DNA from 2 places in the Enterococcus sp. LJL98 genome. Region 2 is predicted to be linked to the other one. Evidence: predicted binding sites of a transcription regulator. Region 2 holds the regulator's gene; the other holds the start of a gene.
What was found. The regulator HrcA, encoded in region 2, represses chaperone genes, less so after heat shock. The targets are predictions, from matches to a motif close to TTAGCACTCNNNNNNNNNGAGTGCTAA.
Positions count from the first base shown of each region.

Region 1: groES (co-chaperone GroES) is a predicted target of HrcA. The motif match lies at 4,145-4,171, and genes of this name have one in related genera.

Region 1 covers NZ_JBTXLU010000005.1:25,618-32,985, reverse strand. The annotation lists gene ACYSNO_RS05485 (nicotinate phosphoribosyltransferase) at 1-283, opposite strand, end outside; gene ACYSNO_RS05480 (helix-turn-helix domain-containing protein) at 473-1,972, opposite strand; gene groL (chaperonin GroEL) at 2,173-3,798, opposite strand; gene groES (co-chaperone GroES) at 3,826-4,110, opposite strand; gene ACYSNO_RS05465 (lysostaphin resistance A-like protein) at 4,322-4,966, shown strand; gene ACYSNO_RS05460 (glycerophosphodiester phosphodiesterase family protein) at 5,070-6,863, shown strand; gene dagF (2-dehydro-3-deoxy-phosphogluconate aldolase) at 7,072-7,368, opposite strand, start outside.
Region 2 covers NZ_JBTXLU010000001.1:405,790-413,157, forward strand. The annotation lists gene ACYSNO_RS01900 (hypothetical protein) at 1-826, opposite strand, end outside; gene dnaJ (molecular chaperone DnaJ) at 1,079-2,233, opposite strand; gene dnaK (molecular chaperone DnaK) at 2,367-4,190, opposite strand; gene grpE (nucleotide exchange factor GrpE) at 4,220-4,774, opposite strand; gene hrcA (heat-inducible transcriptional repressor HrcA) at 4,817-5,860, opposite strand; gene hemW (radical SAM family heme chaperone HemW) at 5,993-7,150, opposite strand; gene ACYSNO_RS01930 (LacI family DNA-binding transcriptional regulator) at 7,303-7,368, opposite strand, start outside.

The DNA of each region.
Region 1 (7,368 bases), on a different contig from region 2:
ATTTGAAATTCCTTAAATAGGTTAAAAATTCCTCTGGGTATTCTCCTAAATCGCGTAAATAATCTAAGTCACTTTCAGTAAAAGTTAAGTTTTCCAAGTAATGCACCAAACGCTCCAGACCTGCAAAAATCGCGTACCCATTTTTAAAGGGCATTTCGCGGAAATAACATTCAAAAACGGCATGCGTCTCTGCTCGTCCCAGCGCCCAGTAAGTGTACATCATATTTATTTGATACAAGTCAGTATGTAGCGTGAGGCTATCATCTGTATATAATTTATCCATGGTGAAATAACTCCTCTTCTGAATTTACCCCTCTATTATAACAAAGAATCCGAAAAAGAGGCGAACGAGCGACGAATTCCTCAAAAAAACTTTTTTCCCCGTCAAAAAAACCTCCCCTCGAAAAGCAAAAAGAACATTTTCAAGGAAAAGCGAAAAGGAAATCGATTGGTTGCGAGAAACAACATGCATTTACTCTTCACCAAACAATTGTTGGTTGTAAGCCAAAATCTTTTGATCGGCAATGTTTTGGAAGATTTGATCCAACTCAGAAAAACGCCGATAAGGATTGGCCAAATTCAAATAATAGGTCGGTATTTCTTCCGCAATCTGATGGGAAAGTCTGGGCGGCGGAAAGGCGGTCGTCGTATGTAGCAAAACGTCTGCTTCCTCGTAGGTACCAAAAACGAGTTTGTATTTATAAAGGAACATTTCACGACACATATTCGCAATCAATTCGCCTTGTGAAGGAAAATCGTCATCTTCAAGATAGACCACAATTGGCAACTCGTAATGGGAGAAATAATGGTAGCGGCCATACAAGACGACATACTTGCGAATTAAAAAATACAGAGGACCTAGCATGTACTCAGGCGCGCTTTTTCGTAACGTCAAGACGTATTGAATCATTCGACGGTTGAGTATCGGGTATGGCGTCGCAATGTTTTTTTTATGCATGGCACCACACCAGTAGCGATAAAAATATTTTTCAAAATGAATGCTATACAAATAGGCTCGAATCCCTTCAGATTCTTGTCCTAACGCAAACGTTTGACAAAACGAAGCCTGTGCCTGACTGACTAGGCACGTCATGTTTGACGGCTCCTGTTCAAACGACAAAAGCCAAGCTTCTCCTCTAGGCGTCTGATAGAATGCTTCTCTTGATAAAAGAGCCATCACAAAATAAAGCGCATGAACGGTTGGTACTTCAGGAACTCGTGCGCCTTCATTCGGAATCAGACGCAACATTGCTTGCTCAAGGGATGCTTCCAAGCGTAAAGGTGTAATTTTAAAATCTCCTTGATTGCGTAAGCGGGAAATCATGATTCCATACTCTAACTTCAACTGACGAAACAGTCCTTCGTTTGTCGCCGTTTCTTTTAATCCTAAATATGCTTCCACTTTACTCGTGACAAATGCCTCATCAATGGTGGCAAAAGGCCAACTCCCCTCACGATAAAGGTCGTGCAAAACTTCATATGCCAGCTTACGAATTTGCGCTTCATCCCCCTTTAAAAGAAAAACCCCTTTTCGAAACTGAATATTCAAGTGGTATTCCAAAAACAGATGTTTGAGTGAACGCATCCTACGTTTAAAAGTTGCTGCACTAATGTATTTTTTTTGGATAAAGGGCTCTCTTTGAATTTTTTCGCCTAAGAGCAAGGCCATCCCCAATTCAATACTAAGGGACGAATGAATAAAGTGATTGCGTAAGCGATAATACTGCTGCATGTTTTGAGCGTAAAACTGGACCCCTTCTTCCGTCACTGATAACCCCATCCCCACCTCGTCTAAAGCTACGATTTCCTCTACAATAATTGCCAAGTATTTATAGACACTCGCTATCGATAATTCTGATTTATCGCAAAGCTCCTTCATTGAAACAAAAGATTCGCTTCTCGCTAAAAAAGACAAAATCACCAACGTTTTCACCGCTTCTGATTCATAGAGTTTTAATAAACGTTTATTCATGTTTTTCCCTCCTACCATCATTTCCTACCAGTCCTCCCTACTATTTTAGCAACCATTCCATCCGAAAAACGACAAAAAAAAGTCTCGCGACGCGCAAGACTTTTTATTTGAAAGGTTGTGTCCACCTCCACACCAAAAAACCACATGAGAAAAAATCCTCATGTGGTTTTGTTTATATCAACAGCCCTTTAAATCCTAAATTACATCATTCCGCCCATCATAGATGGATCCATTGGCGGCATTGCTGGCGCTGCTGGTTCTGGTTTTGATGCCACGACTGCTTCGGTTGTTAATAATAAAGCAGAGATTGATGCTGCATTTTGTAAAGCAGAACGGGTTACTTTCGTTGGGTCAACAATTCCAGCTTCAAGCATGTTTACCCACTCTCCCGTTGCTGCGTTAAAACCTGTACCTAGTTCTGCACGTTTTAATTGATCAACGATAACGGAGCCTTCGTAGCCTGCGTTTTCAGCGATTTGACGAACCGGTTCTTCTAAAGCGCGTAAAACGATTTTCACACCCGTTGCGACATCGCCTTCTGCTTCAATCGCAGCGACTTTATCAAGGACGTTGACAAGGGCCGTTCCTCCACCAGAAACCATGCCTTCTTCAACCGCCGCACGTGTTGCGTTTAATGCGTCTTCGATACGTAATTTCAATTCTTTTAATTCTGTTTCAGTTGGCGCGCCGACTTTAATCACTGCGACACCGCCTGCTAATTTCGCTAAGCGTTCTTGTAATTTTTCACGGTCAAACTCAGAAGTAGTTTCACCAATTTGGTTTTTAATTAATAACACACGAGCAGCAATCGCATCGGCAGATCCTGCACCTTCAACGATGGTTGTGTTGTCTTTGTCTACGACTACTTTGCTTGCTTGACCCAACATATCAATCGTTGCATCTTTTAATTCTAAGCCTAAATCTTCAGTAATCACAGTCGCTCCTGTTAAAATAGCGATATCTTCTAACATCGCTTTGCGACGATCCCCAAAGCCAGGTGCTTTCACTGCAACAACGTTAAATGTTCCACGAATTTTGTTTAGAACTAAGGTTGGCAATGCTTCTCCATCAACGTCGTCTGCAATAATTAATAGTGGTTTGGAAGCTTGTAAGATTTGCTCTAATAAGGGTAAAATATCTTGAATGTTCGAGATTTTTTTATCCGTAATTAAAATGTAAGGTGCTTCTAGTTCGGCTTCCATTTTATCATTGTTAGTTACCATGTATTGTGATAAGTAACCACGGTCAAATTGCATTCCTTCAACTACGTCTAATTCCGTTTCGATTCCTTTTGATTCTTCAATCGTGATGACACCGTCGTTTCCAACTTTTTCCATCGCGTCTGCAATGTATTGGCCGACTTGTTCACTACCAGAAGAGACTGCACCAACTTGAGCGATTGCATCTTTTGAATCAACTTTTGCTGAAATCGCGTGTAATTCTTCCACAGCTGCTTGCGTTGCTAACTCGATTCCACGACGAACACCTAATGGATTCGCACCTGCTGTGACGTTTTTCATTCCTTCGCGAACGATGGCTTGGGTTAAAACAGTTGCAGTCGTCGTACCGTCACCCGCGATATCGTTGGTTTTTGATGCGACTTCAGAAACAAGTTTTGCTCCCATGTTTTCAAAATGATCTTCTAATTCAATTTCTTTGGCAATGGTTACTCCATCATTTGTAATTAATGGTGAGCCAAATGATTTTTCTAAAACAACGTTCCGACCTTTCGGGCCTAATGTTACTTTCACTGTATCTGCTAATTGATCGACACCACGTAGCATTGCGCTTCGAGCGTCTTCTGCAAATTTAATTTCTTTTGCCATTCTTTCTTCACCTCATCAAGTATTTTTTTATTCAACGACTGCAATCAAGTCTTTTACAGCAAAAATCATGTATTCTTTGCCTTCAAATTTCACTTCTGAGCCGGCATATTTTTCAAATAGAACAGTTTCCCCAACTTTTACAGGAACAGGTGCCAAATCGCCACTATCTAACAGGCGACCTTCACCAACTGCTACGACCGTACCAGTTTGAGGTTTTTCTTTTGCGGCTGAAGCTAACACAAATCCGCTAACTGTTTGTTCTTCTGCTTGCGTCACTTCAATTAGGACGCGATCACCTAATGGTTTTAACACGATAAATCCCTCCGATGTTTTCTTTGTTTTTACATTAGCACTCGATAGAGTTAAGTGCTAATCACATCTTTTATCTTACTCATTTTTCATGCATTTTGCAAGCCTTTTGATGCATTCTTCTCACAAAAGTCAAAATTGGTTAAAAAAAATCACATTGGTGTCCTCCGATTTTTTTGGTATACTTTTACTATCGAATTTATTGGAGGTTGCTATGACTTATAAAAAATACACCAGCTTGACCTTACTCATCTATTTACTTGCTTTTTTCTTACCCGCCTTTGGTTGGACGCTTGACATTCAAATGGTTCTGATTATCGTTACTTATTTACTTGGAGCCGGCGCGTTAATTTTTCTTTATCAAAAACAAACGGTCCTTCTTTCTTTTGAAGAAGACAAAATGTCAAAAGGCCGGATTGCAGCACTTGGTTTTGTTGGGATTTTCTTAGCGATTTTATTACAAAATATTGCCATCAATATCGAGATGTTTTTCGGCGGTCAAATGGACTCGGCAAACACCGATGGCATCATCAATCTCGTACTAAAGAATCCTTTAATGATGCTTGCCGTAATGGTCGGCGGACCAATTATGGAAGAGTTTGTTTTCCGCCGCGCCATTTTGGGAGCGGTGACTCGCAAGACAAATGTTTGGCTTGGGGTGATTGTCAGTTCGCTTTTATTTGCTTTGATGCACCAAGACGGCCATCTTTTGCTTTATAGTGCGCTCGGAGCCTTCTTCAGTCTCCAATATGTCATCACTGGTAGCATTTGGACGTCCATTATTACACACGTAGGGATGAACTCGCTCGTCGTAATTGCGAATCTTCTAGTTGAAATCTTCGATATCCCTATGCCTTAAACGGTTTCCTGAGAACGTGTCTCAAGCATTTTCTCAGGTTTTTTTCTATCTTTTTAGCTAGCAATTACTCTGATTATACAAATAAACGAAAAAGGATTGTGCTATGAAAACAAACATTCATCGGACACTTGATTTGATTTTAAACAACTTTCAGCGATTAATCGTCTTACAAATTATCAATCAACTAATTGGTATTTTCTTCATTTACCCCATCACGAGTAAAATTTTAACGATCGCTTATCAATACCAAGGAAAGATCACGCTAAGCAAAGTCCAAGGCTTTGAATTTAGCTTAGAAAACGTCCTTTTATTTTCCGTGGTCTTTTTAATCTTAGGTTTCTATTCCATTTTTTTACTTTCAAGCTCACTCGTCATCGCCAACGACTTCATTCAAAATAAGAAACCGACACTCAGCAAACAGCTTCAGACGTTTTTTCAAGTAATCAGGCACCATTCTAAAAAAGAACTTTTGAAAACTTCTTTCGCCGTTGCCGTCGTCATTCCCATGTCCTTACTGGCACTCTTGCACTCAGCAATCATTCCTTTGCATATTCCTGAATTTGTCCTAGATGCCTTTCGTTATTCAAAATATTTCAATCTCGCTGCAATCGCCTTTTTTTTCTTCATTAATCTGTATGCTCTTTTTTTACTTTTTGTTTTGTATGATGTTTTCCTCCAAAACAAAACCTTTGAAGCGGCTCATCGAACGAACTTTCGATTTTTAAAAGAAAAGGCACGTACAATTCGTACAAAATTACTTGGGATTTTCCTCACAGCCAGCCTTTTATTTGCCATTTACTTTGTCAGCACTTTCGCACTCGGTTTTGTGCTCAAACAATTCCTCTCGCCCGTTGCGAGCAAGTTGGTTTTCAACCAAGTGCATAGTACGCTCTTGTTTTTATTTTCAGCCATGCTCGCGATCGTTAGTCTCTCACTCGTCACTTTGTTGATTGTGGAAACAAAAAGAACCGACCTCAGTCTTGGTGAACCAAAGGCAAGCTTAGGGCGCCAATTGTTTAAGGTCGGTCAGTATTTGCTTCTATTAAGTTTGATTTTAAGTGGATTATTTGCAATGAATCAAAAAGTTCAATTGGAAACCAATGACATCGAAATTGTGGGCCATCGCGTGGGTATCTTAGACTTGCCAGAAAATTCACTCTTGGCGCTAGAAGAAGCCATACGACAATCGTATGACATGGTAGAAATTGACGTCCAACAATTAAAAGATGAAGAAATCTTAGTCGTCCATGATACCAATTTCAAACGGCTGGCTGGATCCAACTTAAAAGTCGTCGATGCAAGTTATGAAGAAGTGCTTCCACTCGATCCCCTTTATACGCATCCACAATTAGACTTACCTGCACAACAATTTGCGACACTGGATGCATTCGCCCAAGTTGCCAAAAACCAAATCGACCTAATGATTGAAGTCAAAACCAATCCGCAAGACAATGATTTCTTGGCTGGTATTTTGGCTATCATCGAAAAATATCAACTTTTTGACCAAATTCAACTTGCTTCCATGGATAAAGGCTTACTAAAAGAAATCAAAACCTTGAACCCGGCCATTGAAACGACCTATATTGCGACTGCCTTGGTTGGCGATCGCCTATCAGATGACTACATCGATCACTATAGTCTGCAACTTGATTTATTAACCAACCGCGTGATTCAAAGAATTCGGGAACAAGAGAAAAAATTGTATGTATGGACACCGAATACTTCAAAGACCATCACTACTGCCCTTGATCTAGACGTTGACGGCATTGTGACGGATCGTCCGGAGCTCGTGAAATTTCACATTCAAAATCCAAATTACCGCCGAATCAATGAACTTTGGAATGCCTTTTTCTTTCGTGATGAAGCAACCATGGAATATCCTGCGTTTACGGAATAGGCAAGTAAGGAGGTGTGACAAAAGTCGTTTTACTCTGAGAAACTGGAGGGAAATTCAAACAATTGGCTTTTTCAGTTGCTCGAATTTCATGAAGTTTCCGAAAGAACCGCCTTTTGTTGCCCATTCATCCGCCAAACGTTCATAAAACACCAAGGGATTGTGACTTTTTTGGTCACAATCCCTTTTTCTTGAATTCATATGCAAATCCCTAGCCCAACACCTTCACCATCAGCGCTAGCAATTGCTTAACGTCTTCTGGGCGTGTGTCGCCTGTTTCTGGATCGATAATCGAACTATAAACGTGTGGTATGATTTTTTTCACACCTGCATCGACAGCGATTTGAACAATTTCTTCAAAATTAGCTAAATCAATCCCGCCAGTCGGTTCTAAATAAAAATCGTTGCGCGCGCAAGCTTTGGCAACTTCCACGTACTCGTCTTTATGCGCGAGTCCTTTCATTGGGAAGTATTTCACCGAACTTGCCCCCATGTCTTTTAATAAGGC
Region 2 (7,368 bases):
ACCAATAAACACTGCGAAACGTTGTTGTATTTTTGTACATACTTCGATTGACAAATGGCGAAAGCAATTCATTCCCTCGATACAAAGTCCAAAAACCATACCAAACATTCAGCGTCAACGTAAAGAACAAACCAACCGATAAAATTCCTTGGATCAGCAACTGCTTTCGAACTTGTGGTTTCTTGAAAAAGAGAAAGCCATAACAAACAAAATAGACAATCAATAATAAAACGGAAGAAAATAAGTGAATTTGAAATATCAAAGCCATCAAAAAGCCGACTTTTATCGGTGGAAAACGCTCTTCTTCAAACAAATCAACGATTGGGACAAGACATAGGGGGAAAACAGCCGCTCCCCAACTGGTAAATCCTTGCCTAGAAACCCAATAAATAATTGAAAAAGAAGTCATGTAGAGCACGCTAAGATAAAATGCTTTTTGTTTTTTTATCGTGCATTTTTTTAGTAAGAAATACATACAATTTCCAGCTAAAACAAATAAGAGAAAGTTTGCTAACATCTGGTAGACGAACCAAGAGGAACTTAACCAAACAAGTCCTCCGTGAATATAGGCCATTAACGGCCCATATAGGGCATTGACAATTCTTCCTGATTGCTGAAAACCATATTGATTCATGAAATACTGAAAATTATGTTGTTCAATCTGTTGAGAAACGTCATAGAAACGATTGAAATGAAAAATAATATCCGATCCGACGATCATACTCTTTGTCAAATACTGAGGAAGGACGAAGAAAAAAGCGAGTATGATTAACCATAGTCGATAGAAACCATTCTTCTCACTCATTTTTTTTAAACTAATGAACACTTGTTGACACCTACCTTACTTTTATAAATAACAATTGTAACAACAAGCAAACTTTCTTGAAAGTTCCAATTGAAAAAAACAAGGTTTTCTTAACATTATCAAAAAGTCATTCAAACCGTTCGTTTTATCGAACAATTCCTTACAGATCAGTCACTTTTATCACCTGAGTCACAGATGGACAAAAAAAACAAAAGCTTTTCCTTCCGAGTGATTCGAAAGAAAAAGACTTTTGTTTTTGTATCGTTACTTCATTTATTTTTTCTTGTGTCCACCAAAGGCGTCTTTGACTTTATCAAAGAAGCCATCCGATTGTTCTTCAACACTAGAATGACCGCTCGCTTTTGAAAAAGCTCTTAAAGCGTCTTTTTGTTCCTCGTTCAAGTTTCTAGGTGTCATAACTTTCACTGTTACTTGTTGATCGCCATTGCCACCACCACGTAAACGCGGCGCGCCTTTGCCACGCAAACGGAATTTTGTTCCCGTCTGAGTGCCAGCTGGAATTTTCAGCTTGACATCACCGTGGACGGTCGGCACATTGACTTCATCGCCTAAAGCCGCTTGTACGAAGTTCAATGGTAATTCATAGTAGATTTCTCCACCATCACGATCAAAAATATTACTTTCTGCAACATAGAAGACAACATATAAGTCACCGTAAGGGCCGCCATTAACTCCTGCTTCCCCTTGGCCTGCTAGCCGCATTTGTTGACCATTTTCGACACCCGCTGGCACATTAACCTTGACATTATGCGCTTTTTTCTCATGACCGCTGCCATGACAAGTTGGACATGGTTCCTTGATTTCTTTCCCCGAACCATGACACACATCACACGTTTGACGGCTCATCACACGTCCAAGCGGTGTCTGACGTTCGACATTAATCGTTCCTGAACCATGACATTTATGACAAGTCGTTGGTTCCGTTCCTGGTTTTGCACCATTTCCATGACACGTGTGACAGGTTTCTTCACGATTGTATTTAATATTTTTTTCAACACCAAAAATCGCTTCTTCAAACGTTAAGTTAATGGTGTATTGCAAATCTTCTCCTTGACGAGGGGCGTTCGGATTTGCCCGACGACCACCGCCACCACCAAAGAAAGATTCAAAAATATCTTCAAAGCCACCAAAACCACCCGCACCAGAGAAGCCGCCGCCAAAGCCGCCACCACCAAAGTTTGGATCGGTACCCGCATGACCATATTGATCATAAGCAGCCCGTTTTTGCGGATCACTTAAAATTTCATAAGCTTCTGAAACTTCTTTAAATTTTGCATCGGCATCGGCTTCTTTATTAATATCTGGATGATATTTTTTTGATAGTTTTCGATAAGATTTTTTAATTTCGTCATCTGAGGCACCTTTTTGTACTCCCAGAACTTCATAATAATCACGTTTTGCTGCCATTGGATTCCCCCACTTTTCAAACATTTCGAGTCCTTCATATTTTAGCACAAAAGACTCCGAAGAGATATCTTTTTACCATTACAATAGAAAAAGCCAAAGTTTGTTGGCTTTGGCTTTTTCAAAGACAACGGGATTAGTCGTTATCTACTTCTTCAAAATCAGCATCAACGATATCGTCTGCGCCACCTTGTGCCGCTTCTGGATCTTGTTCTGCTTGTTGTTGCGCAGCTTGTTCGTATAATTTAACCGTTAAGTTTTGTACGATTTCATTTAACGCATCACGTTTTGTTTTCATTTCTTCAATATTATCTGCTTCTACTGCTGCTTTTAATTCATCGCGAGCTGCTTCTGCTTTTTGAACTTCTTCTGCATCCACTTTGCCTTCAAGTTCTTTTAATGTTTTATCAACTGTGAATAGTAAGGAATCCACATCATTACGTAAGTCAACTTCTTCTTTACGTGCTTTGTCAGCTTCTGCATTTGCTTCCGCATCTTTTACCATACGATCAATTTCTTCATCTGTTAAACCTGAAGAAGATTTAATCGTAATCGTTTGTTCTTTTTGAGTCCCTAAGTCTTTGGCAGATACGTTTACAATACCATTTTTATCAATATCAAACGTTACTTCGATTTGAGGTACGCCACGAGGTGCCGCTGGGATATCTGTTAATTGGAAACGACCCAATGTTTTGTTGTCTGAAGCCATTGGACGCTCCCCTTGTAATACATGAATATCCACTGCTGGTTGGTTATCTGCTGCTGTTGAGAAAACTTGTGATTTACTTGTTGGAATTGTTGTGTTACGATCAATTAATTTCGTAAATACGCTACCCATTGTTTCAATACCTAATGATAATGGTGTGACATCCAATAGGACAACGTCTTTCACATCACCACTGATTACGCCACCTTGAATCGCAGCACCCATTGCAACCACTTCATCTGGGTTGACCGATTTATTTGGTTCTTTGCCAGTTTCTTTGCGAACTGCTTCAACCACTGAAGGAATACGAGTAGAACCACCCACTAGGATGACCTCGTCAATTTCAGATTGAGAAATTCCTGCATCTTTTAACGCTTGGCGTACTGGAATTTTCGTGCGTTCAACTAAGTCAGCTGTTAATTCATCAAATTTTGCACGAGTTAGGTTCATCTCTAAGTGTAATGGACCCGCTGCTCCTGCAGTGATAAATGGTAAGCTAATTTGCGTGCTTGTTACACCAGATAAGTCTTTTTTCGCTTTTTCTGCTGCGTCTTTTAGACGTTGAACCGCCATTTTATCTGCTGATAAATCAATGCCATTTTCTTTTTTGAACTCAGCAACCATGAAGTCAATGATCTTATCATCAAAGTCATCTCCACCTAAGTGGTTATCGCCTGCTGTAGATAACACATCAAAGACGCCATCTCCTAACTCAAGAATGGAAACGTCAAATGTTCCGCCACCTAAGTCAAAAACCAATACTTTTTCTTCACGATCTGTTTTGTCTAGACCATAAGCAAGTGCCGCAGCAGTTGGCTCATTGACAATACGTTCAACTTCCAAACCAGCAATTTGACCAGCGTCTTTTGTCGCTTGACGTTGAGCATCGTTAAAGTAAGCTGGAACTGTAATCACAGCTTTCTCGACTTTTTCACCTAAATACTCTTCAGCAAAACCTTTTAGGTATTGTAAAATCATTGCTGAAATTTCTTGTGGTGTATATTCTTTTCCTTCCGCTTCAACTTTATACCCTGCTTCACCCATATGACGTTTCACAGATGAAATGGTATGAGGATTAGTGACTGCTTGACGTTTTGCTACTTCACCTACTTGAATCTCACCATTTTTGAATGAGACAACTGAAGGAGTTGTACGATTTCCTTCTGGGTTTGTGATAATTTTCGCTTCTCCGCCTTCTAAAACAGATACTGCAGAGTTTGTAGTTCCTAAGTCAATTCCGATAATTTTACTCATATTAAAAATCTCCTTTATCATTTACATTTTTATTGGGCAACAATAACCATACTTGCTCTTAACACACGATCTTGTAGTTTGTAGCCTTTTTGTAAAACTTCCACAATCGTGTCCGCTTCGGTATCATCATTCAACGGGACAATTTGAACTGCTTGATGCACGTTTGGATCAAACTTTTCCCCTTTTGCTGGAATTTCTTCAATTCCTTCTTCTTTTAAAGCGGCATTTAAACTTTCTAAAACCATTTCGACGCCTTTTTTCAAGCTAATGCTTTGTTCGTCTGTGACTTCAGCTGCGATTGCTCTTTCAAGATTATCAATTGCTGGTAATAATTTCTTACCCAAATCTTGTGAACGGTATTTTTGTAATTGTTCACGTTCATTGCGATTTCTTTGAACGATATTCGCTAATTCAGCTGAAACACGTAAAAACTTGTCTTCCATCTCATCTAATTTTTGTTTTAGTTCATCAACTTCCGATAGCTCTGTTGTTTCAACTTCTTCGACTTCTTCAACCGCTTGATTGTCATTCACCGCTTCAACAGGTGTGTCTTCGACGATCTCTTTTTCTTTTTCTTCTGACAATTGTCGACCATCCCTTCTCATATTGACGCTTTATATTGTTACTCACTCACTAGACGAATCTAATATTCGATAGTAGTCAGCCAACTTCATTGCAAGTTCTCGACTAAAGGTATCCACCAATCCGAACATTTTTGAATAAGGCATACTGGCTGGTCCTAGTAAAGCGATTGTCCCTTTTCCATGCCCTTGAATGTCATAACTTGCTTGAATTAAACTCATGTTTTCTAGCAACTCATGACCGAGTTCGGAGCCAATCTTAATTTGAATCATTGGATTACGTGGTCCCAGTAACTGGGTAAGTTCTTCCGGATTTTTCATAAATGAATACATCGATTTAAATTGGATTTTGTCTTGTTTGGTTTCAAAATCTAAAAGATTCATTTGTCCACCAACATACACTTTTTCTTCAAAAAGATGATTCAACATTTGATGAAACAAATCCAAGATTCCTTCGGTCGTTTGAAAATACTTGTGTAGAATCATTGGTATTTCCGTTCGTAGCCGATGATAGACCGTAATTAACGGTTCACCGATTAGCCGATCATTAATAATTCGAACAACGATTTCTAGTTCTTCACTTCGAATATGATGTGGCAAGGTAAAGACTTGATTTTCTACATTTCCCTTATCTGTTACGATAATGGCAACAACTTGTCGATGATTCAAAGGAACAATTTTAAAACTCGTCAACCGTCTTTCATTGACGTCTGGACCTAATGAAAGTGCGGTATAACTGGTTAAACTTGATAAAACTTCGGCAGAGTGTTGAATAATATCGTTAATTTCATGAAATTCTTGACCAAATCCTTGGCGAATTCTTTGAAGTTCTTCTGGTTGCACTTGCATGGGATTTAGCAAATGATCGACATAATAACGATACCCCTTCATCGAAGGAATTCTACCGGATGAAGAATGCGTCTTTGACAACAAAGACATTTCTTCTAATCGTTTCATCTCATTACGAATCGTTGCTGAACTTGCAGCAACCCCGTCTTCCATTAAGGTTTTTGAACCAACAGGCTGACCAGTTGTGGTGTAGTTCTGAATGAGTACACGTAAAATTTCTCCTTGTCTTTCAGTTAACAAATTTATCACCCCTTATTAGCACTCTTTTACCTCAAGTGCTAATACGACTATAAATATACCACATCTAGATTTCTTGTCAAGCATTTTACTCGTTTTTTTAGCACTCAATACTCAAGAGTGCTAAATCCTTTTTTATACTTGTTCTAAAAGAAATTTTTCAAAGACTTCGTTCCCTACGAATAAACCTTTCGCGGTTAAGCGGAAAAAATCTCCTTGAACTTCAGCCAATCCCTGCGCTTTTAATTCGGGTAGGACCGCAGCATAGACACTCGTTAATTTTTCATTAAACTTTGCTTCAAACCGACTCAATGAGATTCCTTCCGTTTTTCGTAGTCCTAAAAATAATTCTTCTTCGATTTGATTTTTCTTTGACAATTTTTCAGTTTCTAAAATCGGTAAACGCCCTTCCTTCAGTGGGTTCATGTAGTGCTGAATGGGGCCATAATTCTTATAACGAGTTTTCCCCAGATAACCACTGGCGCCGGCTCCAAAACCATAATAATTTTCATTATCCCAGTAGACAAGATTATGTAATGATTCTTTACCTGGCTTTGCAAAATTACTCACTTCATACTGATGATGTCCTGACTTTTCCATGGCTTCAATCGCTTCTTCAAACATCTGGGTCTCAGCTTCCTGATTCGGCAACTCCAAACGACCTTGACGCACCCAATTCATAAACATTGTTTTGTTCTCTAAAATCAGTGAGTACATTGAATAATGCGGCAAATCAAAAGCGAGGGCTCGATGCAAGGTATCTCGAAAACTTTCAATCGTTTGTCCAGGTAAAGCATAAATCAAGTCAATACTAATATTATCAAATTGCTTCTTCTCTAACAGTTTAATTGTGTCGTAAACATCTTGCACAGAATGCTTGCGTCCAATTTTTTTCAATAAGCGGTCATCAAAGGTTTGCACCCCCATTGAGAGGCGATTCACGCCATGAGCCTTCAAAACATCAAGTTTTTCAGCCGTCAAATCTCCCGGGTTGGCTTCCACCGTAAATTCTCTCGTCGTTGTTGTCGGCAAATAACGATGGACACCAGTTAATAAAACATCTAATTGCTTCGCTGTTAACGACGTCGGTGTCCCACCGCCAATATAGATTGTTTCTGAAGCGACAGTAGGTGATTGGGCCAACGTTAACTGAATCTCCTTTAACAAGGACTCAATGTATTCATCCACCGGTTGGCCTTCTAAAAAAACTTTATTAAAATCACAGTAGTAGCAAATATGCTCACAAAAAGGAATATGGATGTAGGCAGAGGTGCTTGAACCGGGATTAACGATTCTTTCTTTCACTATTAAAAACTCCTCAATTTCTTTTTTTCATTTCTTGCCTTTCAATTATAACACAAAAACAAAGCCATTCTTTCGACAAACCTTCGCCAAGTTCGCAAAAGGATTTTAATTCGCCCCAAAAAAATAACCCTAAAATAGGGTTACTCTCTTAAGATAAATTTTGAATCCAAGCGCACTTGTTTTTGCTTAGATGGATCAATAACCAT